2 regions of the Mycobacterium sp. Soil_C_30 genome follow, and region 1 is predicted to be linked to the other one. Evidence: riboswitches for the same ligand, from Rfam matches in the RefSeq annotation. Region 1 holds a riboswitch; the other holds the start of a gene.
The links. A riboswitch is a leader RNA that binds a small molecule or an ion and turns the genes downstream of it on or off. The one in region 1 is predicted to bind cobalamin.

Region 1 (15,352 bases):
GTGGACATCACCGTCGCCGCCGGCGGCACCGTCGGGTTGCTCGGCCCCAACGGTTCGGGGAAGTCGTCGCTGTTGCGGCTCTTGGCGGGGATTCGCCCCGCCTCGTCGGGGGTGGTTCGCCTCGACGACACCGACGTGTCGACGATGAGCAGGCGCCAGGTGGCGCGGCGGCTCGCGGTCGTCGACCAGGAGGCCACCACTGATCAGGAGCCCACGGTGCGTGACGTGGTGGAGCTCGGTCGCCTGCCGCATCGGCAGCCCTGGTCGCCGATGTCGGCCCGGGACCGTGAGATCGTGGAATCAGTCTCGGTGACAACAGGAATCGAAATGCTGCTGGACAGGCGCTATTCCACGCTGTCCGGCGGGGAACGACAACGTGTGCAGATCGCGCGGGCCCTGGCGCAGGAGCCGACCGAGCTGTTGTTGGATGAACCGACCAACCACCTCGACATCCGGCACCAACTGGAACTGCTCGAATTGGTGACCTCCACCGACACCACCACGCTGATGGCGCTGCACGACCTCAACCTGGCCGCGGCCTATTGCGAGGAGTTGGTGATCCTCCAGCACGGGCGGGTGCACACCGCGGGTCCACCGGCCAGAGTGCTCACCGCGGACGTGATCGCGCAGGTGTACGGAGTGCAGGCAACGGTGCACCTGGAGGATGGCCGTCCGCATGTGCGGTTCGGCCGGCCGCTGCGCTGAGCCGCACTAGCGTGCAAAAAGCCCTCGGCGAGCGCGCGTGTTGGTACGAAAAAGCCCGGTGTGTTGCGTGCAGACACGCGCGCTCGCGGAGAGTAGGGCGGCGGCCAGGCCGACTCGGCGGGCCAGCCGGGTGGTCCGCGGGATGTCGCTCGGCACCGGGGCGCGGCCGTCACCCATCAGCGCGCGGTGCTCGACGCGGTTGCCGTAGTAGGTGTTGGTGCCGCCGAGCCGGATCCCCAGCGCCCCAGCGAAACTGGCCTCGACCACCCCGGCGTTGGGGCTGGGGTGAGCACGGGCGTCGCGGCGCCACGCGCGCAGCGCTCCGCGCGGATCAGGGGCCAGGATCGTTGTGATCAGACCGGCGCTGCGGGCGCCGGGGAAGCCCAGGACATCGTCGAATCGGGCGGCGGCCCAACCGAATCGCTCGTATCTCGCGTTGTGGTGGCCCACCATCGCATCCAGGGTGTTGGCGGCCCGGTGCCCCACCAGACCCGGCACCCCGGCGACCGCACCCCAGAAAAACGATGTGACCACCGCGTCGCTGGTGTTCTCGGCCACCGATTCGACGACGGCGCGGGCCACTTCGTCGGGTGTCAGCGCGGAGGTGTCGCGGCCCACCAGGTTGCGCAACCGGCGCCGGGCCCCGTCGAGATCATCGGCTTCGAGCAACTGGTGCACGGCCAGCGCCTCCCGTTCGAGTGAACGGCCGCCGAGCACTGCCCAGGTGGTCACCGCGGTCACCAGCACCTGCGCCACGGGATGGCGGGCGCAGCGCTGGGCGGTGACGGCCAGTCCCGTCGCGGCCCCGATCAGCAGAACCTGGTACCCAACGCCACGCGCGCGGCTGTCACCGTATATCCGCTGTTCGAGTGCCGAAGCGGCACGGCCGAATCCGGCCACGGGATGGCCCCGGCGAGGATCGCCGAGGAGACGGTCAGCGGCGTGGCCCAGGACCAGACCGGCGGCCTGCCAGGTCGTTGGGTTCAGCATCGGCCTACACCTACGATGGGCGGGTGCGGATCCTTGTCACCGGTGGCGTGCGCTCCGGCAAGTCGGGTCACGCCGAGGCGCTGCTGGACGGTGTCGCCGGCGTGACGTATGTGGCACCCGGGCGCGCCACCGACGGCACCGACCCGGACTGGGATGCCCGGGTGGCGCTGCACCGGCAGCGCCGTCCGCAGAGCTGGTCGACGGTGGAGAGCAGCGCGCTGGCCGAGGTGCTCACCGACCGGCCGGGTCCGGTGCTGATCGACTGTCTCGGTACCTGGTTGACGGCGATCATGGACGCCGAGCAGCTGTGGGAGGGCTCTTCCGGGGAGGCGTCCGCGGCCATCGGCGCCCATCTCGACACGGTGTGCGCTGCACTCGGCGCGGTGACCGAGGCGGTGGTGGTGACCAACGAGGTGGGCCTCGGTGTGGTGCCCGCACACCAATCGGGCCGGCTGTTCCGTGATCTGCTCGGCACCGTCAACCAGCGCGTGGCCGCGGTCTGCGATGAAGTGCACCTGGTGATCGCCGGTCGTGTCCTGAAGCTGTGAGCTGCTCAACCCGGCAGCAGTTCCGTCAGTAGCGCCGTGTCGCGCAGTGCGGCCACCGCGCCGCGCAACACCGGTACCGCGGCCACCGCGCCGGACCCTTCACCGAGTCGCAGACCCAGATCCAGCACCGGTGCCAGGCCCAGCTTGTCCAACGCCAGGCTCTGTGCCGGTTCGGTGGAGCGGTGCCCCGCCGCGAACCAGGCCGCCGCTCCGGGGTTCATCCGGTCGGCGGTCAGGGCGCACGCCACCGCCATCAGCCCGTCGAGCAGCACCGGGACACCCGAACGTGCCGCGGTGACAAGGTATCCCGTGGATGCAGCAAGGTCAGCGCTGCCGAGTGCGGCCAATGTCTGCACTGGATCGCCAGCGCGGTCACCGACCCGGGCCAGCGCAGCCTCGATGACCTCGGCCTTGTGCCGCAGCCCCGCATCATCGATCCCGCTGCCGCGGCCCACCACCTCCTCGGCCGGCAGTCCGAGGCCGGCGGCCACCATGGCCGCGGCGGGCGTGGTGTTGCCGATACCCAGGTCGCCGCTGAGCAGGAGTTGCGCGCCCGCGGCGATCTCCTGCGCGGCCACCTCGGCACCCGCGGCCAGGGCGGCGTGCGCCTGCTCGTTGGTCAGCGCGTCCTCGAGATGGATGGGGCCGCTGGATCGGCGGATCTTGTACGCCTGCAGTCTGTTTCTGACATCGGCGGGCAGATCGGCGAAATCGTCGTCGACACCGAGGTCGAGCACCCGGACGTCGACCCCGTGTGCTGAGGCCAGGGAGTTGACCCCCAGTTTCTTGATCAGCGCGGCGCGGACGGTGGCGGCGGTGATCGATGACGGGAAGGCCGACACCCCGTGCGCGGCGACGCCGTGATCGCCGGCGAAGATCACCAGGCGCACATTCTCCAGCTGACGCGGCGGAACATCGCCCCGGGTGGCCGACAGCCACACCGCGAGTTCACCCAGCCGGCCCAGTGCGCCGGGTGGGGTGGCCAGACCGGCCAGCCGAGCTCTTGCCGCGGCAGCGACGTCGGCCGGGGGCGGGGCGATGGAGTGCATGGCTTCTCCTAGGAAACGGAAAGGGGCTGGCGGATGATTCGCTCGAGGGCGGCCAGCAGTCGGTCGGTGGTGGCGTGATCGCGCACCGCGATGCGAATCCAACCACCGTCCAGGCCGGGAAAGGTGTCGGTGCGCCGTACCGCCACACCGGCACCCCGCAGCGCGGCGTGCACACCGTCGCCGACGTGGGCCAGCACAAAGGGTGCCGCACCGGGGATCACCCGGACGCCACGGTGCCGCAGACCTTCAGCGAGGTGAGTTCGCCAGTGCCGCAACTCTTCTGCCCGGCGCTGAGCTTCCGCCGCCGCACGGTCGTCCGCACACACCCGCATGGCGGCGATCGCGGGTGTCGACACCGACCACGGCACCTGGTGCCGGGCCGCGTCGGCGATCAGCGCAGGGTCACCGAGCAGATAACCGGCCCTGATCCCGGGGATCGACCAGTGTTTGGTCAGGCTGCGGGTCACCAGCAATCCCGGCACCCGCTCACCCGCCACGGTCTGTGGTTCACCGGGCACCGCGTCCATGAACGCCTCGTCCACCACAACCACCCGGCCGGGCCGCAGCAGCCGGCGTATCGTCTGCGCGGGGTGCAGCACACCGGTGGGATTGGTGGGGTTGCCGACGACCACCAGATCGGCGTCGTCCGGCACGATCTCGGGCCGCAACGCGAAATCGTCGTCGGCAGAACACAACACCGTGGTGACGGTGTGACCGGCTTGCTCCAGTGCCAGGTGCGGTTCGGTGAACTGCGGGTGCACCACCACCGGCCGTCGCCATGCTCGCAGGCCGGCGATCAGGAAGAACGCCTCGGCCGCACCGGCGGTCGGCAGCACCTCCTCGCCCGCGCGGCCGTGCCGGGCGGCCAGCGCCGAACGAGCCTGCGCGGCATCGGGATAGGCGCCGGACTGGTCGACGGCACGGTGCAGCGCGTCGTCCAGCCAGGTCGGGCGCGGACCCGCGTAGACGTTGACGGCGAAGTCCAGTAATCCGGAGCCCAGCTCGGCGTCACCGTGATGCCGCAGATCCACCGGCGGCGGGCAGGACGCCACATAGTCGTGGGCGGCGTCGGCGAATCGCTGAGCCAGCTGCGGGTGGCCGGCCCAATGGATGTGCAGATACGACGCATGCAGGGTCGGGCCGGCGAATCCTTCCGCGCCCGCGGGAAGAAGCCAAGCGGCGCACTGGGTTTCGGGATCGGACTCAGGCGTGACCCGGGTGCGGTGGAATTCGTGGCCGGTGATCTCCTCGCCGGCCCTGCCCAGCAGGGAGTCCCCGGCGGAGATCGCGGTGCGGTAGCCCAGCGTCAGTTTCGGCGTCATCGCCGCGGTGGCGTCCACGGCGCCGATCGCCGGGATGTCCTCCAGGGTGCGGCACAGATAAGTCAGTCCCGCGCACTCGGCGACGGTGGGCACCCCGGCCGCGATGGCATCCCGGAGCTCGGCGATCAACGCCGCATTGGCGGCCAGATCCCCGGCGTGCACCTCGGGAAAGCCGCCACCCAGATAGATGCCCGCCGTACCGGGCGGCAGCGCCGCGTCGGTCAACGGGTCGAACTCCACCACCTCGCAGCCGGCGGCGGTGAGCAGTTCCTCGGTTTCGGCGTACCGGAACGTGAACGCCCGGCCGCCGGCGACCGCGACCACCGGCCGGCTGCCGGGGCGCGGTGTCACCTCGGCAGCGGGATCCCACCCCGGGGTCTCCAGAGCAGGTGCCTGCCGGGCGATGTCGAGCACCGCGTCGAGATCGACGTGCTGCTCGATCACTTCGCGCAGCCGATGCAAGGTGGCTGCGGATTCCACGCGTTCGGCGGCCGGGACCAGACCGAGGTGCCGTGACGGCATCTCGACACCCGCATCACGGGGCAGCACACCCAGAACCGGAATATCGCGGTGCGCCAACGCCTGACGCACCTCGTCGGCGTGCCGCTCGGTGCGAGCCTTGTTCAAGATGACGCCGGCGATCCGCACCGCCGGGTCGAAGTGCGCCAGCCCGGTGACGACGGCGGCGTGGGTGCGCGAAGCGTGCGAGATGTCGACGACGAGGATCACCGGTGACGCGGTCAGTGCGCTGACGTGGGCGCTCGAGGACTCGCCGTCGGTGCCCAAGCGCCCGTCGAACAGACCCATCACACCCTCGATGACCGCCACGTCCGCGCCGGCCGCGCCGTGCACCAGCAGCGGCACGATTCGCTCCTCGCCCACCATGAACGGGTCGAGGTTGCGGCCGGGCCTACCGGTGGCCATGGCGTGATACCCGGGGTCGATGTAGTCGGGGCCGACCTTGTGACCGCTGACCGACAGGCCACGCGCGGACAGCGCCGCCATCAGACCGGTGGCGATGGTGGTCTTTCCGTGTCCGGAAGCCGGTGCCGCCACCACGAAGCGGGGCAGCGCTGTGGTCACCACTCGATGCCTCGCTGGCCCTTCTGGCCCGCGTCCATCGGGTGTTTGACCTTGCCCATCTCTGTGACCAGGTCGGCGATCTCGACCAGTTTCGGGTCGGCGCGACGGCCGGTGATGATGACGTGCTGGCGGCCGGGGCGGTTCGCGAGTGTCTCGACGACGTCGTCGATGTCGACCCAGCCCCAGTTGATCGGGTAGGTGAACTCGTCGAGGACGTAGAGCTCGTGAGTTTCGGCGGCCAGCCGCTTCTTGATCTCCGCCCAGCCCTCGGCGGCGGCCACGGCGTGGTCCTCCTCGGTGCCCGGTTTACGCGTCCAGGACCAGCCCGAGCCCATCTTGTGCCACTCGACCGGACCGCCCTCGCCGGTCTCGTCGTGCAGGGCACCGAGGCGTTCCAGCACGGTCTGCTCACCGATGCGCCACTTCGCCGATTTCACGAACTGGAAGACTCCGATGCGAAAGCCCTGGTTCCAGCCGCGCAGCGCCAAACCGAATGCGGCAGTGGACTTTCCCTTGCCGTCACCGGTGTGCACCATGAGCAGTGGCCGGTTGCGGCGTTGGCGGGTGGTCAGACGGTCGTCGGGCACCGTCAACGGTTGTCCCTGAGGCATCAGGCCGCCCCTTCTCGCGTTGCGCCGTGCACGATCTCGGTCAGCGCCTGGGCATTGAGCGCTGTCAACGCGGTGTACTCCGCACCCAGGTGTTCGGCCAGGGTGCGCGCCAAACCCATACGCATACGGCCGGTTTCGCAGTCGACGACGATGGAGCTGACACCTCGGGCGGCCAGGATGTCGGCGGCCTGGCGGGACCGGCCCACCGCGTCGGGTCCGGCGGTGGCGCGGCCATCGGTGACCACCACCAGCAGCGGTCGCCGGCTGGGATCACGCAGCCGTTCACGGCGCACCACATCGGCGGCTTCCAGCAGCCCTTCGGCCAGCGGTGTGCGCCCGCCGGCGGGCAGGTCCTCCAGGCGCCGCGCCGCGATGTCCACGGACCCGGTGACGGGCAGGGTCAACTCGGCGCCGGTGTCGCGGAAGGTCACCAGGCCCACCCGGTCGCGGCGCCGGTAGGCATCCAGCAGTAGCGACAAGATGGCGGTTTTGACGTGGCGCATCCGTTCGCGGGCCGCCATGGACCCCGACATGTCCACCACGAACAGCACGAGGTTGGATTCGCGGCCCTCCCGCACCGCGCGGCGCAGATCCTGGCTGTGCAGCCGGAGCCTGCCCGCGGTGCGACCCCGCGTGATCTGGTGCGGTGCGGCAGCGCGGACGGTCTCCACCAGGTGGATGCCGTGGCCGTCTCCGTCGACCCGGGTGGCACCCACCCGGCGCCCCGCGGCGGTGCGGGCGCGGCTGCGGCGGCCGGACTGTCCTTCGCCGACTCCGTTGACGGTGAACAGTTTGGCGCGGTAGGGCTCACCCGCACCCACCGGTGCGGGGGTCCCCTGGCCCGGCGACTTCTGCGTGCCGTCGCCGTCCCCGGGCGGGGAGATGTCCTCGGGTGCGCTCTCGCCGCCCCCGTCGTCATCGGGGCCATCCGGGTCAGGATCGGGCTCGGTGTCGGGAGCCTCCGGTGGCAGAACGTCGTCGAGGGCCTGCTCGTCCAGCCCGGGCGCGTCGAACGGGTTGCGCCGGCGCCGGTGCGGCAGGGCCAGGCGCGCGGCCACCCGGATGTCCTCGACGGTGATGTGTTCGCGGCCCTGCCACGCCGCGTGGGCGGCGGCGGTGCGCGCGGTGACGATATCGGCGCGCAGTCCGTCGACCTCGAAAGCCGCGCACACTTCGGTGACCTTCAACAGCATCTCGTCGGACAGCTGCACCAGGCCCACCAGGTCTTGAGCGCGCTGGATGCGCAGCTGCAACCGGTGCTGGGCGTCGGCGTAGCGGGCCCGGAACTCCTGGGGGTCGGCGTCGAAGGCGAGTCGGCGTCGCACCACGTCGGCCCGCAGGGCGGGATCTCGGGGGGCCGCGACCTCCACGGTCAGACCGAAGCGGTCCAGCAGCTGCGGACGCAGTTCGCCCTCTTCGGGGTTCATGGTGCCCACGAGCACGAATCTGGCTGCATGCGTGACGGATACACCGTCACGCTCCACGGTCAGCCGGCCCATGGCGGCGGCGTCGAGGAGCAGATCGACCAGGTGGTCATGCAGCAGGTTCACCTCGTCGACGTAGAGGATGCCGCGGTGCGCGTGGGCCAGCAGCCCCGGCTCGAAGTTGATGGTGCCGTCGCTGAGCGCGCGCTCGAGATGAATCGATCCGGCCACCCGGTCCTCGGTGGCACCCACCGGCAGTTCGACGAGGCGCACGGGCCGGGTCTCGATCATTCGCTCGGCGTCGAATGGCCCGTCGGGGGACACCGCGTGCTCGTCGCCCGGGTCGGAGGAGAACCGGTCGCCGGCGTACACCTCGATCGGGGGCAGCACCTCGGTGAGTGCGCGCACCAGCGTCGACTTCGCGGTGCCCTTCTGGCCGCGCACCAGCACGCCGCCGATGCCGGGTGACACGGTGGTCAGCAACAGCGCCAGCGCCATGTCGTCGAGGCCGCCGGGTGCGTCCGGGTCGGCGCCGAGAACGGCGGAGAAGGGATACAGCTGCAGCATGAGGAGCTCCGCTCATGATCGCGAACCGAGAATGACGGTGTGCGAGGCCGGTCTTCGGACTGACCGAATCTCGTCCCTAGCCAGGGCGGGTTCGGATCACCGCAGCGGGCCTGTGCCGGATTCTCACCGTGCTTCCCAGATTCTCCCCAGCCACCGTCCGCTCCGTTTCCGACGCGGGGGCACCTGGGGCACCTCGCACCTGTCACGCTAGCATCGCCGCCGTGCCGGTCGCTGACGTGCGTCTCACTGTGGTGGGTATCGGGGCCGACGGCTGGGCCGGGCTCGGGGATAACGCCAGGTCGCTGATCACCGACGCCGAGACCGTCATCGGCGCACCGCGGCAACTGGGCCTGCTTCCCGAGGACGCCGGTCAGCAGCGTCTGACGTGGCCGAGCCCGTTGCGAGCCGCGCTGCCCGCGCTGCTGAACACCCTGGCCGGGCGCCGCGTCGTGGCGCTGGCCTCCGGTGACCCCATGGTCAGCGGGATCGGCACCACGCTGGTGGACGTGCTCGGCGCCGACCAGGTGACCGTGGTGCCCCATGTGTCCTCGCCCGCGCTGGCCCGGGCCCGCCTCGGCTGGTCGGCGGAGTCCACCGCGGTGGTCAGCGTGGTGGGCCGCGATGTGCACGCCGTGCTGCGTGAGGTGGCGCCGGGCCGTCGCCTGGTGGTGCTGTCCTCGGACCAGGACACCCCGGGCGAGCTGGCGGCGTTGCTGGCCACGCTGGGCTACGGCGCGAGCCGGATGGTGGTGCTGGGTGACTTGGGCAGCAACGCCGAGACCCGGGTGGACACCACGGTCGAGGGTTTCTCCGGTGCGGTGTCGCGTCTCAACATCGTCGCACTGGAACTGTCCGGTCCTCTCCAGACCGGTTGGGCGCCAGGGCTTCCCGACGATGCTTTCGAGAACGACGGGCAACTCACCAAACGTGATCTGCGGGCGGCCGCACTGGCCCGGCTGATGCCGGTGCCCGGTCAGATGCTCTGGGATGTCGGCGCGGGAGCGGGGTCGGTGGGCATCGAGTGGATGCGCGCCCACCCGACGTGTGCGACCGTGGCGGTGGAAGCGGACCCGGCCCGGGCCGAGCGGATCACCCGCAATGCCAACGCGCTCGGTGTGCCCGCACTGCGGGTGGTCAACGGCCGCGCACCCGCGGCGTTGGCGGAGCTGCCGGCCCCGGACGCGGTTTTCATCGGCGGCGGCGCCACCCGGGCCGGAGTGCTGACCGAATGCCTGACGCGGCTGCGGCCAGGAGGCCGGCTGGTGGTGCACGGCGTCACCGTAGAGACCGAGGTGTTGCTCGGTGAGGCCTACCGCGAGCACGGCGGTGAACTGACCCGCATCCACATAGAACGCGCCGCTCCGGTGGGGACGTTCACCGGGTGGACGCCGGCGCGCGCCGTCACCCAGTGGGCACTCGTCAAACCTGCGATTTCGGCGCGTTCGTAACCGCTCAGCGGTTACGAACGCGCCCAAATCACTCGACGTCGACCCAATCCAGCGTGCGCTGGACGGCTTTCTGCCAGCCGGCGTAGCCGGCGGACCGCTGCTCCTCACTCCACGTCGGGGACCAGCGCTTGCCCTCCTGCCAGTTGGCCCGCAGATCGTCGGGGTTCGCCCAGAAACCGGTGGCCAGGCCCGCGGCGTAGGCCGCCCCCAACGCAGTGGTCTCCGCGACAACGGGTTTCACCACATTAACGCCCAGGACATCGGACTGGATCTGCATGCACAGATCGTTGGCGGTGATGCCGCCGTCGACCTTCAAGACCTCGAGGTGCACACCGGAATCGGCTTCCATGGCGTCCACCACGTCACGGCTCTGGTAGCAGATGGCCTCCAGCGTGGCCCGGGCGACGTGTGCGTTGGTGTTGAACCGAGACAGTCCCACAATGGCCCCGCGGGCGTCCGAACGCCAGTACGGCGCAAACAATCCGGAGAAGGCGGGCACAAAGTACACCCCGCCGTTGTCGTCGACCTGACGCGCCAGTGCCTCACTCTGCGCGGCGCCGCTGATGATGCCGAGCTGGTCGCGCAACCACTGCACCGCCGAGCCCGTGACGGCGATGGAACCCTCCAGTGCATAAACAGGTTTCGCATCGCCGAACTGATAACACACGGTGGTCAGCAGCCCGTTCTCGGAGCGGACGATCTTCTCGCCGGTGTTCAGCAGCAGGAAATTACCGGTGCCATAGGTGTTCTTGGCCTCGCCGGGTGCCAGGCAGACCTGGCCCACCATGGCCGCCTGCTGATCCCCGAGAATTCCAGTGACGGCCACCTCGCCGCCCACCGGGCCGGTTTCCAGGGTGTGGCCATAAGGTTGCGGGGACGACGACGGCACGATGCGGGGCAGCATCTGACGCGGAATCCCGAAGAACGACAACAGTTCCTCGTCCCAGTCCAGTGTCTCGAGGTTCATCAGCATGGTGCGGCTGGCGTTGGTGACATCGGTGACGTGCACCCCGCCGCGGATGCCGCCGGTCAGGTTCCACACCACCCAGCTGTCGCTGGTGCCGAAGATCGCGTCCCCGCGTTCGGCGGCCTCACGCACACCGTCGACGTTCTCGAGGATCCACTGCACCTTGCCGCCGGAGAAGTAGGTCGCCGGCGGCAGCCCGGCTTTGCGGCGGATCACGTCACCGCGCCCGTCGCGATCCAGCGCCGAGGCGATCCGGTCGGTGCGCGTGTCCTGCCAGACGATCGCGTTGTAGTAGGGTCTGCCGGTTTTGCGGTCCCACACCAGCGCGGTCTCGCGTTGGTTGGTGATACCCAATGCCGCCAGGTCACCTGCCTGCAGGTTGGTCTTGTTGAGCACGGTGGTGAGCACCGAGGAGGTGCGTTCCCAGATCTCGACGGGGTTGTGCTCGACCCAGCCCGCCTGCGGCAGGATCTGCTCGTGCTCGAGCTGATGGCGACCGATCTCGGCGCCGCTGTGGTCGAAGACCATGGCCCGCGTGCTCGTGGTGCCCTGATCGACCGAGATGACGAACTCTGACATAACGCTCCTTTCCCGCATCAATCACAACCGAGCACCGTCAAGCCTCGCACGTTACCGGCGCAGTCCGATCCCTGTCCGCGGTTTCCACTGCCGCGGCATCCAATTTCTCTCAGGCAGAACCGTATTGACGATCAACTCCAGGAGCGCAGCAGTGACTCAGATGGCTTGGGCGCCGGCCTCGGCCACCGACACGTCCTGCTCGACGCTGCCTGCGCTGACGCCGACGGCCCCGATCACCACGTCATTGTCGGTGAGCAGCACACCGCCACCGAAGATCACCATGCCACCCGAGGTCTGCTCCAGCCCGTAGAGTTCGGCACCCGGCTGGCACAGCGGCATGAGCGCGCTGGTGGGTGCGTTCATCAGGATCGAGGTGCGGGCCTTGCGGATGGAGATGTCGATGCTGGCCTTGATGGCCCCGTCCATGCGAACGAACGCCACCAGATGACCACCGTCGTCGACCACCGCGATGTTCATCGGCTGGCCGATCTCGTTCGCCTTCGCGGTCGCGGCCTCCAGCACGGCCTGGGCGGCGGACAGGGTAATGGCGGTCATTGCCTAGCCTTTCGAAGAAATGGTGCTGCAACGTGTTTGGATGTTGCGAACTGAATACACAAGCGGTGTCGTCGATGATAGTGCGCACCGTCGGCAGAGACGATGGTTTCTCCCCGTTTCGGGCTCGGCCGGTCGCAGAGCCTATCCAAAAGCACACCTCTTGATCAGTATTTGCCGCTCATCCGGCCAGTAAGTGGGCGGGACCTCGCCAGAACACGGCTGCGGTGACGCGTATCACCCACAGACTTGCGACGCACGTTCGGTGATCCATCCGAACGAGAGCTCATCATTCGGCCGCGAGAGAGGTTGCGTCAGTGTCGAATTTCGACATCTTCATCTGGGAGTTTCTCGGCACGACGATACTGTGCCTGCTCGGCAGCGGTTCGGTGTCCGCGGTGGTCCTGAAGAACTCGTATTCGCATGGTGGCGGCGGGGACTGGCTGATCATCGTGCTCGGCTGGGGCTTCGGTGTGTTCGCCGGTGCCAGTATCGCGGCCCCTTCGGGAGCGCATATCAATCCGGCGGTGACACTGGCGGTCGCCCTGTCCGGAGGAGTGCCCTGGGCGACGGTTCCGGTGTACTGGGCGGCCCAGGTATTGGGCGGCATCACGGGTTCCTCGCTTGCCTGGGCGGCGTTCAAGCTGCAGTTCGACAACAACGGCGACAATTCGGGTACCCGCGGGATCTTCTGCACCTCACCAACTGTGCGTGACTTCCGCTGGAACCTGGTGACCGAGATCATCGCCACATTTGTGCTGATCATCTGGATCCTGACGAATCCGAGTGTCAACGAGGCCCTGGGTTATGCGGGCGTGACGTTCGTGATCATCACCATCGGCTTCGCGCTGGGCGGTCCCACGGGCTACGCGGTGAACCCCGCTCGCGACCTCGGACCACGCATCGCGTACTGGTTGCTGCCGATCAGGGACAAGGCCGGGCCGGACTGGGGATATTCGTGGGTTCCGGTGGTGGGGCCGCTCGCCGGTGCGGCACTGGCCGCCGGATTGGCGGCGGTCCTGCCCGTCGTCGCGTAGCACCATGGCCGTTGATCTCCGACATGACAGCGCCGAGGGCATCATCGCCCTCGGCGCTGTTTCGCGGGTGCCGGGTGCCGGGTGACTGAAAGCAGCGCAGCTGCACCGGTTTCAGCCGGCGTTGAGGCTCACCCGGGAGTGCCGCACGGCATGTCCCGGGACGAAGCCGGCCACCGCACCGATCACCGTGGTGGCCGGGGGACCGATGCCCGCGGTGCGGGCCGCATCGGCGATGGTGTCGAGTCGGGCCCGGACCTCGCGCTGGCTCGGCAGGCTGCCGTCGGCGATCACCGCGGCCGGGGTGGCGCGGTCCAGCCCGCCCTCGATCAGAGCCCGGGTGATGGCGTCGAGGTTCGCCACGGCCATCATCAGGATGATGGTGGTGTTCGTCTGCGCCAGCGCCGCGTAATCGATTGTCGACTCGGGATGTTCAGGCGGCACGTGGCCGGAGATCACCGTGAAGCCCTGGGTGAGGCCGCGATGGGTGGCCGGGATCATCGCCGACGCCGGGGCGGCGATCGAGGAGCTCACACCGGGGATGACGTCGACGGCCACGCCTGCGCGCACACATTCGTCGACCTCTTCACCGCCGCGGCCGAAGACGAATCCGTCGCCGCCCTTGAGGCGGACGACGGTCTTGCCGTCGAGCGCGTGCCGGATCAGCAACGAGTTGATGTCGCTCTGCTCCACCCGGCGCCCGCCGGGAATCTTGGACGCATCGATGATGACGGCGTGGGGTGCGAGCTCGGCCAGCACGCTCACCGGGGCGAGCCGGTCGGTGACGATGACGTCAGCGCCGGCGAGCGCGTCCCGCCCGGCGATGGTGAGCAGGCGCGGGTCTCCGGGACCGCCGCCCACCAGGATCACTCTCCCGGCGGGACGGCGGTCCCGGCGCCCAGCACGTTGCTTCTCGACGGGTCCGATGCAGAACACCCCGCGTCGGCGCGCCTGCTCGGCGATCCAGCGGTCGAGGTGCTCCACCTCGGTGCACGCGAAAACCACTGCCACCGAGTCGATATCGGATCCCGAGAGCTCACGTCGATGCAGTGCCACGAGGTTCCTGGCGGCCAGATCCGACAGATAGGGCGTCGGTGCGGGTGACACCACCGTCACGATGGCGCCCGCGCGCACCAGCGCACCGGTGGTGGTCATGGCCCGGGCCGAGGATCCCGCCACCAGGACGGCGCGACCCGCGACCGGTAGCTCCACCGAGATCGCCCCGCTCATCGGGCCACCGTCACCGGGTAGTCGCCGGGAATTCCGGTGTTGCCCCGCAGAGCCGCGGAGATCAGCGCGGCGCGCCGGTGGACGCCGAACTTGTCCATGATGTTGTGCAGATGGAATTTCACCGTCGCTTCGGCGATGAACAGCCGGGTGGCGATGGTCCGGTTGTCGAGTCCCTCGATGAGCAGCAGCAGCACTTCGCGTTCCCGCCGGGTCAGCATCCGCGACTCGTCGATCTCGGTGTCGGCCGCGGTCGACCGGAGTTGCGCGATCAGCGCTTCGGCGCTGAAAGCGTCCAGCGCGGTCTGCCCTTCGATGACCTTGTGCACGGCGCGCAGCAGCTCGGTGGACGGTGAACGGCGATGCACCAGGGCGTCGGCACCGGCTTGGATCAGCTCGACCGCCTGAGTGGATGCGCAGCCGTCATCCATCACCGCGATCACCTTGGGCCGCGGATCCAGTTCGGCCAGCAACGGAGCAAGAGCCTGGCTGCGGTCTGTCCCGACGACGAGCAGGTCTGGTTGCACGGCACCCAAGCGCTCGGCCAGGCCGCTACCGTGCCGCAGCTCGCCGACCAGCTGGACAACGCCGACCTGCGACACGAGGTGAACGAGTCCGTGCCGCAGCAGCTCGTCATCCATCACGAAGACCGTGCGCAGCTTCCGCGGCGCCGCGAAAGTCCGCTGCAGGAGCGGGGTTTCGGCGGTTCGGGCGGTTTCGGGGCGTTGCGGGGCAGGACCGATCGGCGCACACCGCGTCTGTGACCAACCCATGATCGACTCCGTCCTGGCGAGTTAGCGGGGCGAATGCTAATGAGGCGTGCGTTGCAGTCACGTTGCAATGTGGGCAGATCGATCGACCTCAACTCGTGCGACTCACGACACTGCCAGCACGCAGTCCCCGCAGAGCCCGCCGGCGGGAGCCAGATAGAACAGGCAGCAACTGCGCCGGATGAACCGGCCCGGCTCGAAGCCGGCGGTGCCGGCCAGTGCTTCGGTGTCCAGCAGTGCCCGGATCAGCGCACGGCCCCGACCCTCATCGTGCGGCCGCGACATCGCCAGCACGGTCACGGCGCCGTTGGCGGCCGACACCACGTTCCCGGACATCACCGTGGGCGACAACCCCGTCGTCGCCCTCAACGCCTGGTCCAGGGGGTCGAGAACATCCGGTACCACGGAACAGGCGATCGCCTGGGCCGCTTCCACCGCAGTGCGCGCCTGCACCCATTCCGCGCCGGTGAGCCCGA
Region 2 (15,352 bases), on a different contig from region 1:
CTCGCTGATGTAGGTACGCAGCAGCGCGGTGTCCTTGTAGTCGATGTTCGCGCCCTTCTTGGAGCAGAACACGCACTTGCGGGTCTTGACCGGCTTCTCAGGCGCCGGCCGCCTCTTGTTGCTGGACTTAGCCATGTTGATTCTCTTTCAGAAATGCTTCGAAGTTGTTGGGCCGGAACGGCTCAGAAGGGAGGCTCGTCATCGCTGCCGCCGAACGAACCCGATGCCGGGGCACTGCCCCAGGGGTCGTCGGCCGGGCCGGCGGACGCCGCGGCCGGACGGGAGTTCCCGCCACCACCGCCGCCGAAGCCACCACCGCCACCGCCGCCACTGCGGCTGGCCTTGTTAACCTTGGCCGTGGCGTAGCGCAGCGAGGGACCGATCTCGTCGACCTCGAGCTCGACCACCGTGCGCTTCTCACCCTCGCGGGTTTCGAAGGAACGCTGCTTGAGCCGACCGGAGACGATCACCCGCGACCCGCGGGTGAGGCTCTCCGCGACGTTCTCGGCCGCCTCCCGCCAGATGTTGCACCGGAGGAACAGCGCTTCGCCGTCCTTCCATTCATTGGTCTGACGGTCGAACTGGCGCGGGGTCGATGCCACCGTGAAATTGGCCACTGCAGCCCCGGACGGCGTGAAACGCAGCTCCGGGTCGGCGGTCAGGTTTCCGATAACGGTGATGATGGTGTCACCAGCCACTGGTGTCCTCCAGGTCCCTTGGATCCAAGCCGGATCGATGTTCGCAAAACGCGGTCGCAGGTCAACCTACGGCAGCGCTATGACGAGCACAGTCCTTATTTCAGTGCTTGTCGGTCCGCATCACCTTGGTGCGCAGCACCGACTCGTTCAGGCTCAGCTGACGGTCGAGCTCGGATACCGTGGCGGGCTCGGCCTTCACATCGACGACGGCGTAGATGCCCTCGGCATGCTTGGCGATCTCGTAGGCCAGGCGGCGCCGGCCCCAGATGTCCACCTTGTCGACCGATCCACCGTCTTTCCGGACGACGTTGAGGAACGTCTCCAGGGACGGGGCTACGGTGCGCTCGTCGAGAGTGGGGTCGAGAATGACCATGATTTCGTATGGACGCATGAGAAACCCATCACCTCCTATGGTCGTTGCGGCCACGGCGTGTCCGTGGCAGGAGGGTCGCCTGCGTCGGCAACCGGGCCAGGTTACCGGAAAGCCCCTGGTGAACAGAAATCGTGCCAGCTCACATGGTGGCGGTGGTGCCGCCGTCGACGTAGAGGATCTGCCCGTTGACGTAGTCCGAGGCCGATGAGGCCAGGAACACCGCCGGGCCGACCAGGTCCTGCGGGGCGGCCCACCGGCCCGCGGGGGTGCGGGCGCTCACCCACCGGTCGAAGTCGGGATCCTCGGAGAGCGCGTGCGTCATCTCAGTGCGCACATGCCCCGGCGCCAACGCGTTCACACAGATCCCGAAGCCGGCCCACTCCGCGGTCATCGCCTGCGTCAGCGCCCGGACCCCGCCCTTGGCCGCGGTGTACGGGCCCACGTCCCGGCGGGTGAAGTGCGAGGCCAGGGAGGCGATGTTGATGATCTTGCCGCCGGTTCCCCTGGCGATCATGCGGCGCGCCACCGCACGCCCCACCACGAACACCGATGTCAGATCGCCGTTGATCACGGCGTCCCAGTCGGCCGACGAGACGTCCAGCAGCGCCCCCCGGCGTTGGATGCCGGCGTTGTTGACCAGGATGTCCACCTGCCAGCCCGCGGCGGTGAGCTGGTCCACACCCTCCTCGACCGCGGCCTCGTCGGTGACGTCGAAACAACACGCGCGCGCCCGGTGGGCACCGATCCGCTGCACCGCGTCCTCGGCGCGCGCCGGGTCACGGCCGTTGACGACCACCCGCGCGCCGGCCTCGGCGAGGCCGGTGGCGATGGCCAGCCCGATGCCCGAGCCACCACCGGTCACCAGGGCGGTTTCTCCGGTGAGGTCGAACAGGCCGGTCACACCACCCCGCGCTCGCTGAGATTGCGGAACAAGGCCGAGGTTCCGAACTCCCACGGCTCGCACTCATCGCAGGGCCGCACCCGGTTCACCAGGTGGCCGAGCTTGTCGGCGCCCACCACCACCAGGTCGTCGCGGTGATGGGTGAAACCCTGGCCCGGCGCATCACGATCCTCGACCGGGGCGAACATGGTGCCGAGGAAAAGCACTGCGCCATCGGGGTATTGATGATAAGCGCCCATCAACTGGCTCACGAGGTCCAAGGGGTCGCGGCTGATCTCGGTCATGGATGACTCACCGTTCAGAACGAACCCGTCGGTGCCCTCGACGCGCAGCGTGACGCGGGTGGAGCGCACGTCCTCCATGGTGAAGTGTCGGTCGAACAACCTGATGAACGGGCCGATGGCAGCGGAGGCGTTGTTGTCCTTGGCCTTGGTCAACAGCAGCGCCGAGCGCCCCTCGAAATCGCGCAGGTTGACGTCATTTCCCAGGCAGGCGCCCACCACCGTGGATGTCGACGAAATGAGCAGCACCACTTCGGGTTCCGGGTTGTTCCACGTGGAACCGGGGTGTACGCCGATGTCGACGCCGGCGCCGACCGACGCCATGGGCGCGGTCTTGGTGAAGATCTCCGCATCCGGACCCAATCCGACCTCGAGGTACTGACTCCAGGCGTTCTCGGCGACGAGCGCGTCCTTGAGCCGGTCGGTCTCGGCGGACCCGGGCGTGAGCGCGGACAGATCGCTGCCGACCCGCCCGACGAGCTGTTCGCGGAACTGTGCTGCGGCCGAGGCGTCCCCGCGGCAGCGCTCCTCGATGACCCGCTCCACCATGGAGACCGCGAACGTCACACCCGCGGCCTTGACGGCCTGCAGATCGATGGGGCTCAGCAGTCGCGGCACCCCTTTCTGGCGCCGCTCCACCGGGGTGTGGGCGATCACCTCCGCCAGCGAACCCAAGTCGGTTCCACCGCTGTGGCGCACGAACGCCGCCGGGTCGTCCAGCTCGGCGAGCGCACTCATGGTGGGTACCAGTGGGGTGAGATCCAGGACGCGGCCACCCCGCACCGTCACCACACAGGGGCCGTCCTCGGTGAACACCCGCCCCACCAGAACGGCCTGTTCATGGTCGACGGGCAGCAGTTGCTCGGCCGTGGGCGGCCACTGGACGGTCATCGCGGAACCTTTCATCGTCGGTGGAATACCGGAGAGCGCTTCTCGGCGAAGGCTTTTCGCCCTTCGGCGGCGTCCTCGGTGGCAAAGCAGATGGTCTGCAGATCCCGCTCGTAGATCAGGGCCTGGTCCTCGGACATCCCGGCGGCCGCGCGCAGGTTCAGCTTGGCGGTCTCGGCAGCCACCGGCGCGCGCGAGGCGATGGTGGTGGCCAGCTCACGCGCCCGCGGCACCAGGGCCTCGGGTTCGACGACCTCGCTGACCAGGTGCCAGTCCAGCGCGCGGCTGGCGTCGATGGGGTCGCCGGTCATCAACATCAGCGCCGCGTTGGACGGGCCCGCGGCACGGCTCAGGAACGCCGACATGCCGCCGCCACCGATCCAGCCGAGCTTGATCTCCGGAGCCCCGAATTGTGCGGTGGCCGAGGCCAATCGGATGTCACAGCTGAGCGCGGTCTCCAATCCCCCGCCCAATGCGTACCCGTTGACGGCGGCGATGGTGGGCTTCTGCGCGCGGCGCAACGCGTCGCAGTAGTCGACCCGGTTGCGGAAATCCCACGGGGTGGCATAGCCGTCGAGCGCGCGGATGTCCGATCCGGCACTGAAGGCGCGCTGTCCCGCACCGGTCAACACGATGGCCCGCACCGAATCACTGCTGTTGCACCACGAGATGGCCTCGACCAGGACGCCCGCCATCTCCGGTGTCATGGCGTTGAGTTTCTGCGGCCGGTTGATGGTGAGGATCACCACGAATCCGTCGTGTTCGACCAGGATCTCCTCTGAGGACGGGCAATCGGTCACGCCGGCTCCTTTGCTCGGGCCTCCAGCGAGGCGTCGTACAGATCGTTGATGGTGACGGCCAGGCGGGTGCCGTCACGGTGACCGAACACGCAGTCGCGCACCGCGTCCGCGCTGCGCTGCTGGAAGGCGATGGCACCGTCGTGGCGGGGGCGGATCCAGGCGTCGTCCAACGTGGCGCGGGTACCGGAGTAGAAGCCGTGGGCCGCGGCGTCGACACCCGGATCATCCCAGGCGGCAACAGAACCGGGCTGGCCCGCGTTGGCGACCAGGAATCCGCGCTGCACCTCAGGCCGCAGCAGCCACTTCAGGTGCTCGAGCAGAGCGGCGTCGGGCCGGCAGCGCGCGGTGAAGGCGATACCGGTGCCGCCCAGGACAGAGCCGCGCCGGCCGCTGCGACCGCGCGGCGCGTCCCCGAACCGCAGGGCGCCGGCGTAGTTCACATAACCGTAGACATGCGGGCAGTACCGGGGGCCGTCGGAGCCGGTCATCTGCTCCAGCACGGTGATCGGGTTGTGCGTTGCGCTGCCCGGATGCGCGGGAACGAAGTGCCGCAACGTTTCCAGGGCGGCGCCCACCTGGTCCTCATCGAGGAACTGCGCACCGGTGCCGGGCCGGGCGCCGTCGCCGACGGCAATGGCGCACAACGTCAGGAACAGGTGCGGACCGGTGGTGGGCACGACTGCGCGGACGTCGCGGGACAGTTCCACTGCCTCATCCCAGGTGTCCGGCAGAGGGATGCCGGTGTCGGCGCGTACCGACACCTGGGTGGCGGCGTCCAACGGCAAAGCCCACAGGGTGTCGTCCATGATGTAGGACTGCGCCGACGGGCCGGCGCTGGTGGCGCGCCAGGCCGCCACCTCGGCTGCGGTGAACAACTGATCGACCGGCTGCAGTGCGCCCTGGGCCAACGCTTCACCCAGGTGTGGATGGTCGAGCACGATCAGGTCGTAGCGCTGGGCGGTCGCCCCGATGGGGGCCGCCTCGAAGCCCTCCAGAGGTTGCACGTCCCAACGGATTCGGACGTCGCCGGCGTCGGCCGCGGCCCGCAGCGCCTGGTAACCGCGGGGATGGTCCCAGGTCAGGCCCAGAAAACCGGTCACGAGCGCAACTCGACAGGCAGACCGTCCGCGGGCATGTTCTGGAAAGCGACCGGACGCGCGAACCGGGCCGCCGCGGCCGTACCCACCGAGGTGCTCCATGGCGCCGTGGTGGCCGGCCACGGCCCGCCGTGCTGCTGGGCGTCGCTGACGGTGACCCCGGTGGGCCAGTCGTTCCAGATGATGCGCCCAGCACGCAGGCTCAGGACCTCGAGGGCGTCCAGCGCCTGCCCGTCCACTTCAGCACCGCCCTGGAGCGTGGCGGTGAGGGTGCCGTCGAACAGTTCCAGGACGCCCAGCGCCTGGGCCGGGCTCCCGTACTGCACCAGAATCGATGCGGGCCCGAACATCTCGGTGGTGACCAGAGCCGGGTCGGCCAGCACCCGTTCTGCCGTGGTGGTCAGCAGCTGCGCGGCGGGCGCGTCTGCCGCCTTCGGGCCCACCAACGCCACCGCTACGTCGTCGCGACCGGCCAGCGCGGCCGAACTGGACTCGAAACCCGCGGCGATGCGCTTGTTGAGCATCGGGCCCACCGCGGGAAGCTGCACGCGGGCCAGGAACTCGTTGGTGTCGGGCACCAGAACCACACCCGGCTGGGTGCAGAACTGACCGCTGCCCAAGGTGAAGGAGGTGACAAAACCGGAGACGATCTCGTCGGCGCGTTCCCGCCATCCGGCCTCGGTGACCAACACGGGGTTGGTGCTGCCGAGCTCACCGTAGAACGGGATCGGATCCGGTCGGGAGACCGCGAGGTCGAACAGAGCGCGGCCGCCGGCCTCGGAGCCGGTGAATCCGACGGCGCGGATGCGGCTGTCCTGCACAGCAAGAACCCCGGCCTGCTGTCCTTCGATGAGTCCGAAGAGACCCGCGGGCGCACCCGCGGCCGCCAGCTGTTCGGTGACGATGCGGGCGGTCAGGCGGGACAGATCGGGGTGCCCCTCATGGGCCTTGACCACCACCGGGCACCCGGCCGCCAGCGCGCTGACGGTGTCGCCACCGGCCACCGAGAATGCGAAGGGAAAGTTACTGGCCGCGAACACCAGAACCGGACCGATGGGCACGTGGGTGCGCCGGATATCCGGTCGCGGACCCATCGGCCAGTCGGGGTCCGCGACGTCCACCCTGGTCTGCAGCAACGTCCCCGCTGCCAGCTCGTCGGCAAACAGCCGCGCCTGGAACGTGGTGCGCCGCAGTTCGTTCCGGAGACGTCCTTCGGGGAGTCGCGTCTCGTGACCGGCGAGGGTCACCAGGTCGTCGGCATGGGCGTCCAGTCCGTCCGCGATCGCGGTCAGCCACGCCGCCCTGCGTTTGGCGGACGCGCGGAAAGCACCTGTACGCGCGCGCTCGGCGGCGGCCAGGACCACCTCCACCTCATCGGCGCTCACCGGGTCACCGAATCCAGGCAGTGCACGGCGTTCGCCGATTCCAGTTCGCGAATCTGCGTCGGGCTGAGCCCGAGTTCGTCGAGGATCTCCGCGGTGTGCTGGCCGTTGAGCGGAGCGGGGCGATACACCTCCTGCGCCTGCGCGGCGAGCCGGAACGCGAACCCCGGTGTGGTGACCGTTCCTTCGGTGGGATGGTCGTAGGTGACGAAGGACTTGTTGTGCTGCACCTGGGGATCGTCGAGCAGTTGCTGGTAGTCGTAGACCGGCCCCACCCACACCCCTTCGGCGCCCAGGGCGCCGATCCAATGCTCGGCGGTGTTGGTCAGCAGGTTCTCGGTGACCAGCGCCGAGATCTCGTCGCGGTGGGTGAATCCGTCCCGTTCGGCCTCGAACGCCAGGAACCGGTCGTCGCCGAACACCTTGGCGAGGGTGTTCATCTCGGCGAAGGCCAGTGCCACGAAATCGTCCGCGGTGGGGAAGATCCCGTAGGGCGCACGGATGTAGGAGTGCGCGTGGATCTGTGTACTCGGCTCTTGCCGGATGTGCCCGACGGTCGAGATGCTCAGCTCCTGCATCTGGGCCGCGATCACCGCGTCGAGCATGTTGACTTCGACCAGCTGGCCCTCGCCGGTGCGCTCGCGGTGAAACAGCGCGGCCATGGCACCTTCGAACGCCGAGTATCCCGTGAACGCGTCGGCCATGAAGAAGGGCGCGGGCCGGGGCGGTTCACCGTGCCGGCGGCCGCTCGCCAGCCCGCCGCTCATGGCCTGCAGCAACACGTCCTGGCCCGGCCGGGCGGTATAGGGCCCGGACTCGCCGTACCCGGACATCGAGATGTACACCAGGTCCGACTTGAGTTCGCGCAGGGTGGGGTAGTCGACACCGAGACGGGCCGCCACGCCGGGGCGGTAATTCTGCAGAAAAACGTCGGCGCTCTTGACGAGCTCGTAGAGCACCTCCCGACCGGCATCGCTCTTGAGGTTCAACGACAATGAGCGCTTGTTGCGGTTCAGCGACAGGAAGGAGGCGTTGATCTGACTGCCCCGCGCGCCGCCCGCTGCCACATGCCGCTGCCACTCCCCCGTCAAGGGTTCGACCTTGATGACGTCGGCGCCGAGGTCGGCGAGCTTCTGCGCCGCCAGAGGCCCTGCCATGGCAATGGACAGGTCCAGGACGCGAATGCCCTCCAGCACTTTCATGGTGATGCTCTCCATCGACTCGGCTCGTGTGGCTGCCGCCACATTCGGATGTGGCTGATGTTAGCGCTGCCATCAGGGTTGTCGCAACGGTGATGGCGCAAGGTGCCGCCTCGCGACGGTGGCCGCAGGGCTTGATACGTCGTTCCTTCTGCCCCGAACCTGCTGATCACGCACGAAAGCAAGGACATGCCACTCACTTTCAAGTCGAGCCGCACGCACGCCGCCGGCTGGCATGTTGCCTGAGATCCGATACCCCCACTGTTGACTCCTGTGAGTCAGACCACTACTGTCCCGAGTCATCGCTCACACAAGTTAGCGCTAACCATCCCGTCGTACGGAGAAAGTCAGAACGATGAATCGACGCGTGATCGACAAGAAGCGGTGGGTCCCCGTCTCCGCGAGTGCCGCCGGGACGGTGATCGAGTGGTACGACTTCTTCCTGTACTCCTCGGCCGCTGTACTGATCTTCAATAAACAGTTCTTCGGCGACGTGAGCCCGACGGTGGGCACCATGATCGCCTTCGCCACGTACGCGATCGGCTTCGTGGTCCGGCCGCTGGGTGGCCTGGTGCTGGGCAACCTCGGAGACCGGATCGGCCGCAAACCGGTGCTGCTGCTGACGGTCACCATCATGGGCGTCAGCACCATCCTGATCGGCCTGCTGCCGAACTTCGACGCGATCGGGTACTGGGCACCCGCGCTGCTGATCCTGCTGCGCATGATCCAGGGCTTCGGCGCCGGTGCCGAATACGGCGGCGCGGTGGTGGTGGCCGGTGAGAGCGGCCGCAGCAGCCGCGGCTTCTTCACCTCCATCCCGGCCGCCGGCGTGGACGTGGCCATGATGCTCGCCACCGGCATGTTCGCGCTGTTCGCCCTGCTCCCCGAGGACGCCTTCCAGTCCTGGGGATGGCGAATCCCGTTCCTGTTCAGCGCAGTTGGTCTGATCATCGCTCTGTTCATCCGGGTGCGGATGGAGGAAACCGAGGATTACAAGCGCATCGAGAAGAAGGTGCGCAACCGCGACGAATCCCCGATGCGCCGACTGCTCACCCAGCACCCGAAGATGGTCCTCATCGCCGCGGGGGTGAACTTCGGCGGCTCGCTGACCTACATCTTCCAGACCTTCGCCCTGTCGTACGCCATCAACACCCTGGGGTATCCGACGGTCGCCTCCCTGGTGGGCATCATGCTCAGCGGCCTGATCGGCTCCATCGCCACCGTGTTCTGGGGCCGCCTCTCCGACCGGGTGGGGCGACGGCCGGTGGTGATCGGCGGCGCACTGTTCCTGATCGCGTTCGTCGTACCGTTCTTCCTGATCATCAACCTCGGCAACATCGCGCTGCTCTACCTCGCGGTGATCGTCGCGCACATCGCCGACCGTGCGATCTTCGGCGTCCAAGCCTCCTTCTACGCCGAGTACTTCCCCGCCGAGGTGCGCTTCTCCGGCATCGCCGCTGCCCGCGAGTCCACCTCGGCGCTGGTCGGTGGGCCCCTGCCGCTGATCGCCACCGCGCTGGTGGCCGCCAGCGGTGGCAGCCCGTGGCTGGTCGCGGGACTGGTGGCGATCCTGGCCGGGGTGTCCGCGTTCTCGATGTGGAAGGCCCCGGAGACCAATCACGACATCAGCGGCTACGAAGCAGATCCGGCGCCGCCGTCGGGTGCGGGCGGCGAGACCGCCACGGACAGCACCGTGAGCGCTCGCTGATCTCACTGCAACCGGCCACGGCCCCCACCGATACGATCGCATCGGCAGCACCGGATGCCGACCGATCGATCGAAGGGGGCCGTGTGGCTGGGTCCACCCAGCGGCGCACTCGTGGCGCCTCCTCGACCCGATCCGTCACGATGCAGGAGGTCGGTGAAGCCGCGGGCGTGTCCGCCCAAACGGTGTCCCGGGTGCTCAGCCGCCCGGACCGGGTATCCGAGGAGACCCGGCAGCGGGTGCACCGGGCCATCGAAGAGACCGGCTACGTCCCCAATCTGGCCGCCAGCCACCTGGCCTCGAATCGCAGCCGCACCATCGCGGCCATCGTCCCGGTGATCTCGGCGTCGATCTTCTCCGACACCCTGCGCGCGGCGGCGGCGCGTCTGGGTCCGGCGGGTTACCAGATGACCGTGGGCTACACCGATTACGAGGAGGAGCGCGAGGAGGACCTGATTCGCGGCGCCATCTCCCGGCGCCCGGACGGTTTCCTGATCGTCGGCACGCTGCACACCGACCTCACCACCCGACTGCTCCGGGACTACGGCGCCCCGGTGGTCGAGACGTGGGACTGGAACACCGAACCGCTGGACACCCTGGTCGGCTTCTCCAACCGCGACGCGATGATCGACGTGGTGCGCTACCTCGTCGACAACGGCCATCGCAGACTGACATTCGCCGGCATCCTGCGACCCGGTGACGCCCGGGCCAGCCGGCGGCTCGAAGGATTCACCGCCGGGATGCGCGCCCTGCTCCCCGATGAACCCCTGCGTGTGGTGGACCTGCCCGGCCGGGAGGTGTCCATGGACACCGGGGTGGAGTTGCTCGACACCGTGCTGCAACGCCATCCCGAAACCTCCGCGGTGGTGTTCGCCTCCGACGTCTTCGCGGCGGCCGCGGTGCTGGCTGCCCAGCGACGGGGCCTGGTGGTGCCGGACCAGCTGGCGATCACCGGTTTCGGTGACTTCGAGATAGCCCGCCACCTCATCCCCGCGCTCACCACCGTCAGTGTGGACGTCAACGAAATCGGTTCGCGCGCAGCGGATCTTCTCCTGGCCCGGATCAACGGTGAAGCCGTCGACGCCACCGCCGTCGACGTCGGCTATCGCATTGTCGCGCGCGAGACCGCCTGACCGGTCGCGGCCACCGACCCTCCCGGATCGAAACTCACCTGGGACCGACCGGTGACGGGATGCGGGCCGACGGTGCCGACGACACCGTAGACCTGCGCCAACAGCTCCGGGGTCAGAACCTCCGCCGGTGGGCCCGCACACACCGAACGCCCGCGATCGAGCACGTGGATGACATCGCAATAGTGCGCGGCCAGGTTCAGATCATGCAGTGCGACGACGGCCGTCACCCCCAGCCGGCGTGGCAACGCCAGGGCGTCGAACTGATGCCGGATATCGAGGTGGTTGGTGGGCTCGTCGAGCACCAGCAGACGCGGCTGCTGCGCCAGGGCCCGCGCGATGAGCACCCGCTGGCGCTCGCCGCCGGACATCAGCGCGAACGGCTGCCACGTCAGATGCGCGGCACCCACCAGGTCGAGCGCCTGCGTGACGATCGCGGCGTCCGTTGCGTCGTCACGCTGGAACATCCGCTTGAACGGGGCGCGGCCCATCGCCACCACATCGTGGGCGCGCAGATCGAAATCACCTGCCGCATCTTGTAATACGGTGGCCACCCGGCGGGCGAGCTCCCTGGTGGACAGCTGACCGATCTTCACCCCGTCGACGTACACCTGCCCGGCGGCGGGTTTCAGGATGCCCACCAGCGCGCGCAACAGGGTGGATTTTCCGCACCCGTTGGGGCCCACCACTCCGATGACCTGGCCCGGTTCAGCCGACAGCGACACCGATTCGACCACCATGCGGCCGGAGAGGCGCACCGACACCGCGTCGGCCCGCAATCGCGCGGCGCTCACGCGGCCACCGTCCGGCGGGCATCCCGGCGGATGAGCCAGAGGAAGAACGGCCCACCGCACAACGCGGTGAGCACACCCACCGGGATCTCCTGCGGTGACGCCAACGTCCGGGCCGCCATATCGGCGATCACCAGGAAGGAGGCGCCCGCCAGCGCGGTGGCCGGCAGCGCCCGCCGGTGGTCGCTGCCCACGAGCAGTCGCACCGCGTGGGGCAGGATCAGCCCGACGAACCCGATGGGCCCGCTGACGGCCACCAGCACACCGGTGACCAGTGAGGTCACCACGAACAACTGCACGCGAAACCGGTTGGCGTCCACCCCCATTGTCATCGCTGCCTCATCACCGGCCAGCAGGACGTTGAGGGTGCGGGACTGCGCCAGCAGCACCGCCAGCCCGATCAGCACCACCGACAGCGGCAGCCACAGGGAATCCCAGTTCGCCCCACCCAGACCGCCCAGCAGCCAGGTCAACACCTGGCGGGCCTGGTCGCCGCTGCTCGACATGATCAGCATCAAGCTGGTCACCGCCGACAGCACGTAGGCGACCGCGACACCGGCGAGGACCAGGCGGGTGGTGGTGATCTGGCCACCGGCGCGGGACAGCAGGTACACCAACCCCAGTGCCGCAAGAGCACCCAGGAAGGCGGCGACGGACGTCGAGGCGAACCCGAACACCGTCACCCCGGTCAGGATGACCGCCACCGCGCCCACCGAAGCACCGGAGGAGACCCCGAGCAGGAACGGATCGGCCAGCGGGTTGCGTACCAGCGCCTGCAAGGTCATCCCGACCACACCCAGGCCGGCACCCACCACCGCGCCCAGCAGCACCCGCGGCCCCCGCACCTGCAGCACGATGGTCGCGTGATGCGTGGGAACAGGTTGTTGCAGAATCGCTTTGGCGACATCGGCCGGCGGGACGTTGATGGAGCCGATCGCCAGACCCAGCACCATGCTGGCGACCAGAAGGGCGGCCAGGCCCAGCATGACCATGGGGTAGGAAGCCCGCGGGTTCACAGCGGACAGTCCCCACACTTGCGTCCGGCGGCCGTGCGGTAGAACAGGCAACAGCTCCGCCGCTTGGGGGTGGTGATCGGTCCGATGACCCGGCCGAGCAGGGGCGGCTGTGCCAACAACGCCGACGCGACGGCATAGCAGGACCGGCCCCGGCTGGCTGACCGCGCCGAGAGCACCAATGCCGTGGCGGCGTTGCCCCACAGCAGACCATCGGTCATCTTGGTGGCGGTCCGCACGGTCTCGTGGAAGACTTCGAGTTGGCTGATGACGTTGTGCCCCAACAACTCTGCCACCTGCTCCGTGGTCGCACCCAGACAATCGGTGCCGCGCAGGTCCGCGAAACCCAGGACCAGCCTGCCGTCTGCGCCGGCGCCGTACCGCAGCCCGGTCAGGTCCGGCACGATGCGGCCGAAAGCCCACGCCCCCAGCGACACCGCCCACACTCGTTCGGCGAACTCGTACTGCAGAGAGGACGCCGCCACCCGTGACTCGGCGGTACCGAGCCGGGCGGCCACCGCCGTCAGCGTCCTGTCGAGGTCGAACTCCGGAACGGCCCCGTCCAGTCCGACTTCGAAGTACCCGCCGAACCGGGCGGCGCGGGTGAGCGCAGCCGCCAACGTCATTGGAAGCGGTCCGGATGCAACTGCGCTGCCAGCTTGCCCACCGCGTACGGCGCCCGAACCCCCATCACCGTGTCCTGCAGGGTCAGGTCGGCGAACCTGTTGTTCTTGATCGCCGGTACGTCGGCCAGCTCCGGCCGCGACCGCAGGAACTCCTTCTTGTTCTCCACCCCCGGCGCGCCGAAGTAGTCATAGATGACGATGACATCGGGGTTGCGTTCGATGACCTGTTCCCACGAGACGTCGCCGAACACCTCGTCGAGATCGGCGAAAATGTTGGTTCCCCCGGCCAATTCGATGAGCTGGGTTCCGATTCCCTTGCCGCCGGCGGTGAATGCCGAGTCCTCGCCACTGTCGTAGACGAACACCTTCAGCGGTGGCACGCCCTCGAGGCCGGCGCGCGCGTCGTCGACGCTGCGTTTCATCTCGGTCGTCAGGCTCTCCGCGCGTTCCGGCACACCGAAGATCGTGGCGACCCGCTCGATCTCGGCGTAGACGTCATCCATCCGGACCGGGCCCGTCGCGCAGGCCTCCGGGCTGAGATACGTGGTGATCCCGGCATCGGCGAACGCCGCGCGGGCGCGGCCCTCCGACTCGGCGAACGCGCTGCGGTAGCCGCCGTAGACGAAATCCGGGCCCGCCGCCAGCAATTGTTCGAAGGAAGCGTCCTTGTCCGAGATCAACGGGATGTCGTCGTAGGCCTGCTGGTACTGCGGCAGCGGCGGATTGTCCGGGTAGACATTGCCCACCACAGAGTCCTGTAATCCGAGCGCCAGCATGATCTCGGTGGACTGCTGGAAATAGCCGACCGCCCGGGCCGGCGGCGCGTCGACGGTGACGGCCTCATCGCAGTTGTCGATGGTGAGCGGGAAGCCCTCTGCCGCTTCGACTTTGGTGTCCGAAGCTGCCGAACTGCAGCCGGCGAGAAGCGCTACAACGGTGAGGGTGGCACAGAGTGTGCGAACGGTCATGCGTGACTCCATCCGGGATGTCCTCGTCCCAGGGCAGGCTCATCCGGTGGAGGCAGTATCGGACTTCCGGGTTCGCTACCCGGTCACCGTGGCGGGACCGCGCCGGATTCACACCGGCTTCCTGCTTGTCCATCGGAGCCGATCGGTTGACCGGCGCTACCGACTTTAGCTGAGAGGAAGGCCGGCAACCACGAGGGTGGGTTGTCCGGAGCCCGGTCGAAGACCCCGCCCGACGGGTCGTCGATACGGCCACGCCAGCGCACCAGGTCGTCGGCGGGGCGGTAGATCTGCCGGATCACCAGGACACAGAGCCCGATGACGGCGATGTCACGCAGCAGGACGGTGGTGGTCAGCGCCTGCTCGGGCAACCCCTTGTTCTGCTCGCCGAACAGGAACAGCATGCGCGGCACCCACACCAGGGCGTCGATGGTCATCCAGGCCAGCAGGATCCTGCGGTGCGGGAGCGCGAGCACCGCCAACGGAACCAGCCACAGCGAGAACTGCGGGCTCCACACCTTGTTGGTCAGCAGGAACGCCGCCACCACCAGGAACGCCAACTGCGCCAGCCGGGGCCGGGTAGGTGCGGTGAGCGCGATGTAGGCGATTGCGGCACAACACAACACGAACAACAGCGCAACCACACTGTTGAGAATCGCCGGCGGCTCCCAGAAGCCGAGCTCGGTGTCGAAACCCCGCCAGCCGGTGAAGCTGCCGAACACGTTGTACAGCGAGTCCATGTCCTCACCGCGGCGGCTGTTGAGCCGGAAGAACTCCGCCCACCCCTGCGGGAACAGCACCATGATCGGCAGGTTGACCACCAGCCAGGCGGCCAGCGCCGCCGCCACCGTCTTACCGGCCTCGACGAGACGGCCCGACCGCACCGCCAGCAGCACGATCGGCAGGAGCAACAGTGCCGGATACAGCTTGGCCGCCACCCCGAGGCCGATCAGCACACCGGCCAGCACCGGTCTTCGGCGCGCCCACGCCAGCAGCCCACCCATGGCGAAAGCCGTTGCCAGCGCGTCGAAATTGGTGAAGATCTGGAAGATCAGCAGAGGCGAGCCGGCCACCAGGGCGGCGTCCCAGATGCGGCGTCCGGCCAGCATCGCGGTGGCCCACACCGTCGCCAACCAGGCCAGCGCCAGGCCGAACGCGGCGATGTTGAAGAACATCACCACCTCGGCGACACCGGAGAGCACCGGCCAGGTGACCGCCCGCGTCAGCGCCGAATAGGTCTTGGCCAGCGCCATCGACACGTACTGGTAGACGCCGGTGAGCACCGGATACTCCATGTAACGGATGGCCTGGGTGCCGTCGTACTGGGTGCGGGGCTGACCGTTCTCGTCGGTCTCCAGCCAGCTCGATTTGTACGGGAACTTGCCCTGGCTCAACAACTCCGCGGTGTAGAGCGGCACGGTGTCGGAATAACAGAGCGAGTAGTAGGCCCGCTGGTTCTCCCAGTTGGCCACGCGTTGATCGGCGGTGCCGGTGCCCACGGTC

Region 2: another riboswitch for cobalamin. It lies ahead of AC3A6P_RS13180 (ABC transporter substrate-binding protein); the one in region 1 lies ahead of AC3A6P_RS10045 (VWA domain-containing protein).

Annotation. Positions count from the first base shown of each region.
Region 1 is NZ_JBDGJH010000004.1:380,435-395,786, forward strand. Features, by position in the region: gene AC3A6P_RS10015 (ABC transporter ATP-binding protein) at 1-705, shown strand, start outside; gene AC3A6P_RS10020 (cobalamin biosynthesis protein) at 712-1,695, opposite strand; gene AC3A6P_RS10025 (bifunctional adenosylcobinamide kinase/adenosylcobinamide-phosphate guanylyltransferase) at 1,719-2,243, shown strand; gene cobT (nicotinate-nucleotide--dimethylbenzimidazole phosphoribosyltransferase) at 2,249-3,292, opposite strand; gene cobBC (bifunctional hydrogenobyrinic acid a,c-diamide synthase/histidinol phosphate aminotransferase CobBC) at 3,301-5,697, opposite strand; gene cobO (cob(I)yrinic acid a,c-diamide adenosyltransferase) at 5,694-6,308, opposite strand; gene AC3A6P_RS10045 (VWA domain-containing protein) at 6,308-8,299, opposite strand; cobalamin riboswitch at 8,328-8,505, opposite strand; gene cbiE (precorrin-6y C5,15-methyltransferase (decarboxylating) subunit CbiE) at 8,521-9,747, shown strand; gene glpK (glycerol kinase GlpK) at 9,776-11,311, opposite strand; gene AC3A6P_RS10060 (GlcG/HbpS family heme-binding protein) at 11,450-11,848, opposite strand; gene AC3A6P_RS10065 (MIP/aquaporin family protein) at 12,163-12,882, shown strand; gene cobA (uroporphyrinogen-III C-methyltransferase) at 12,994-14,109, opposite strand; gene AC3A6P_RS10075 (LuxR C-terminal-related transcriptional regulator) at 14,106-14,879, opposite strand; gene AC3A6P_RS10080 ((2Fe-2S)-binding protein) at 14,982-15,352, opposite strand, start outside.
Region 2 is NZ_JBDGJH010000006.1:32,725-48,076, forward strand. Features, by position in the region: gene rpsR (30S ribosomal protein S18) at 1-135, opposite strand, end outside; gene AC3A6P_RS13115 (single-stranded DNA-binding protein) at 183-698, opposite strand; gene rpsF (30S ribosomal protein S6) at 799-1,089, opposite strand; gene AC3A6P_RS13125 (SDR family oxidoreductase) at 1,211-1,972, opposite strand; gene AC3A6P_RS13130 (fumarylacetoacetate hydrolase family protein) at 1,969-3,144, opposite strand; gene AC3A6P_RS13135 (enoyl-CoA hydratase/isomerase family protein) at 3,156-3,941, opposite strand; gene AC3A6P_RS13140 (extracellular solute-binding protein) at 3,938-5,041, opposite strand; gene AC3A6P_RS13145 (aldehyde dehydrogenase (NADP(+))) at 5,038-6,423, opposite strand; gene AC3A6P_RS13150 (CaiB/BaiF CoA transferase family protein) at 6,420-7,637, opposite strand; gene AC3A6P_RS13155 (MFS transporter) at 7,975-9,327, shown strand; gene AC3A6P_RS13160 (LacI family DNA-binding transcriptional regulator) at 9,411-10,457, shown strand; gene AC3A6P_RS13165 (ABC transporter ATP-binding protein) at 10,427-11,248, opposite strand; gene AC3A6P_RS13170 (FecCD family ABC transporter permease) at 11,245-12,237, opposite strand; gene AC3A6P_RS13175 ((2Fe-2S)-binding protein) at 12,258-12,884, opposite strand; gene AC3A6P_RS13180 (ABC transporter substrate-binding protein) at 12,881-13,852, opposite strand; cobalamin riboswitch at 13,887-14,022, opposite strand; partial or broken gene AC3A6P_RS13185 (glycosyltransferase family 87 protein) at 14,011-15,352, opposite strand, start outside.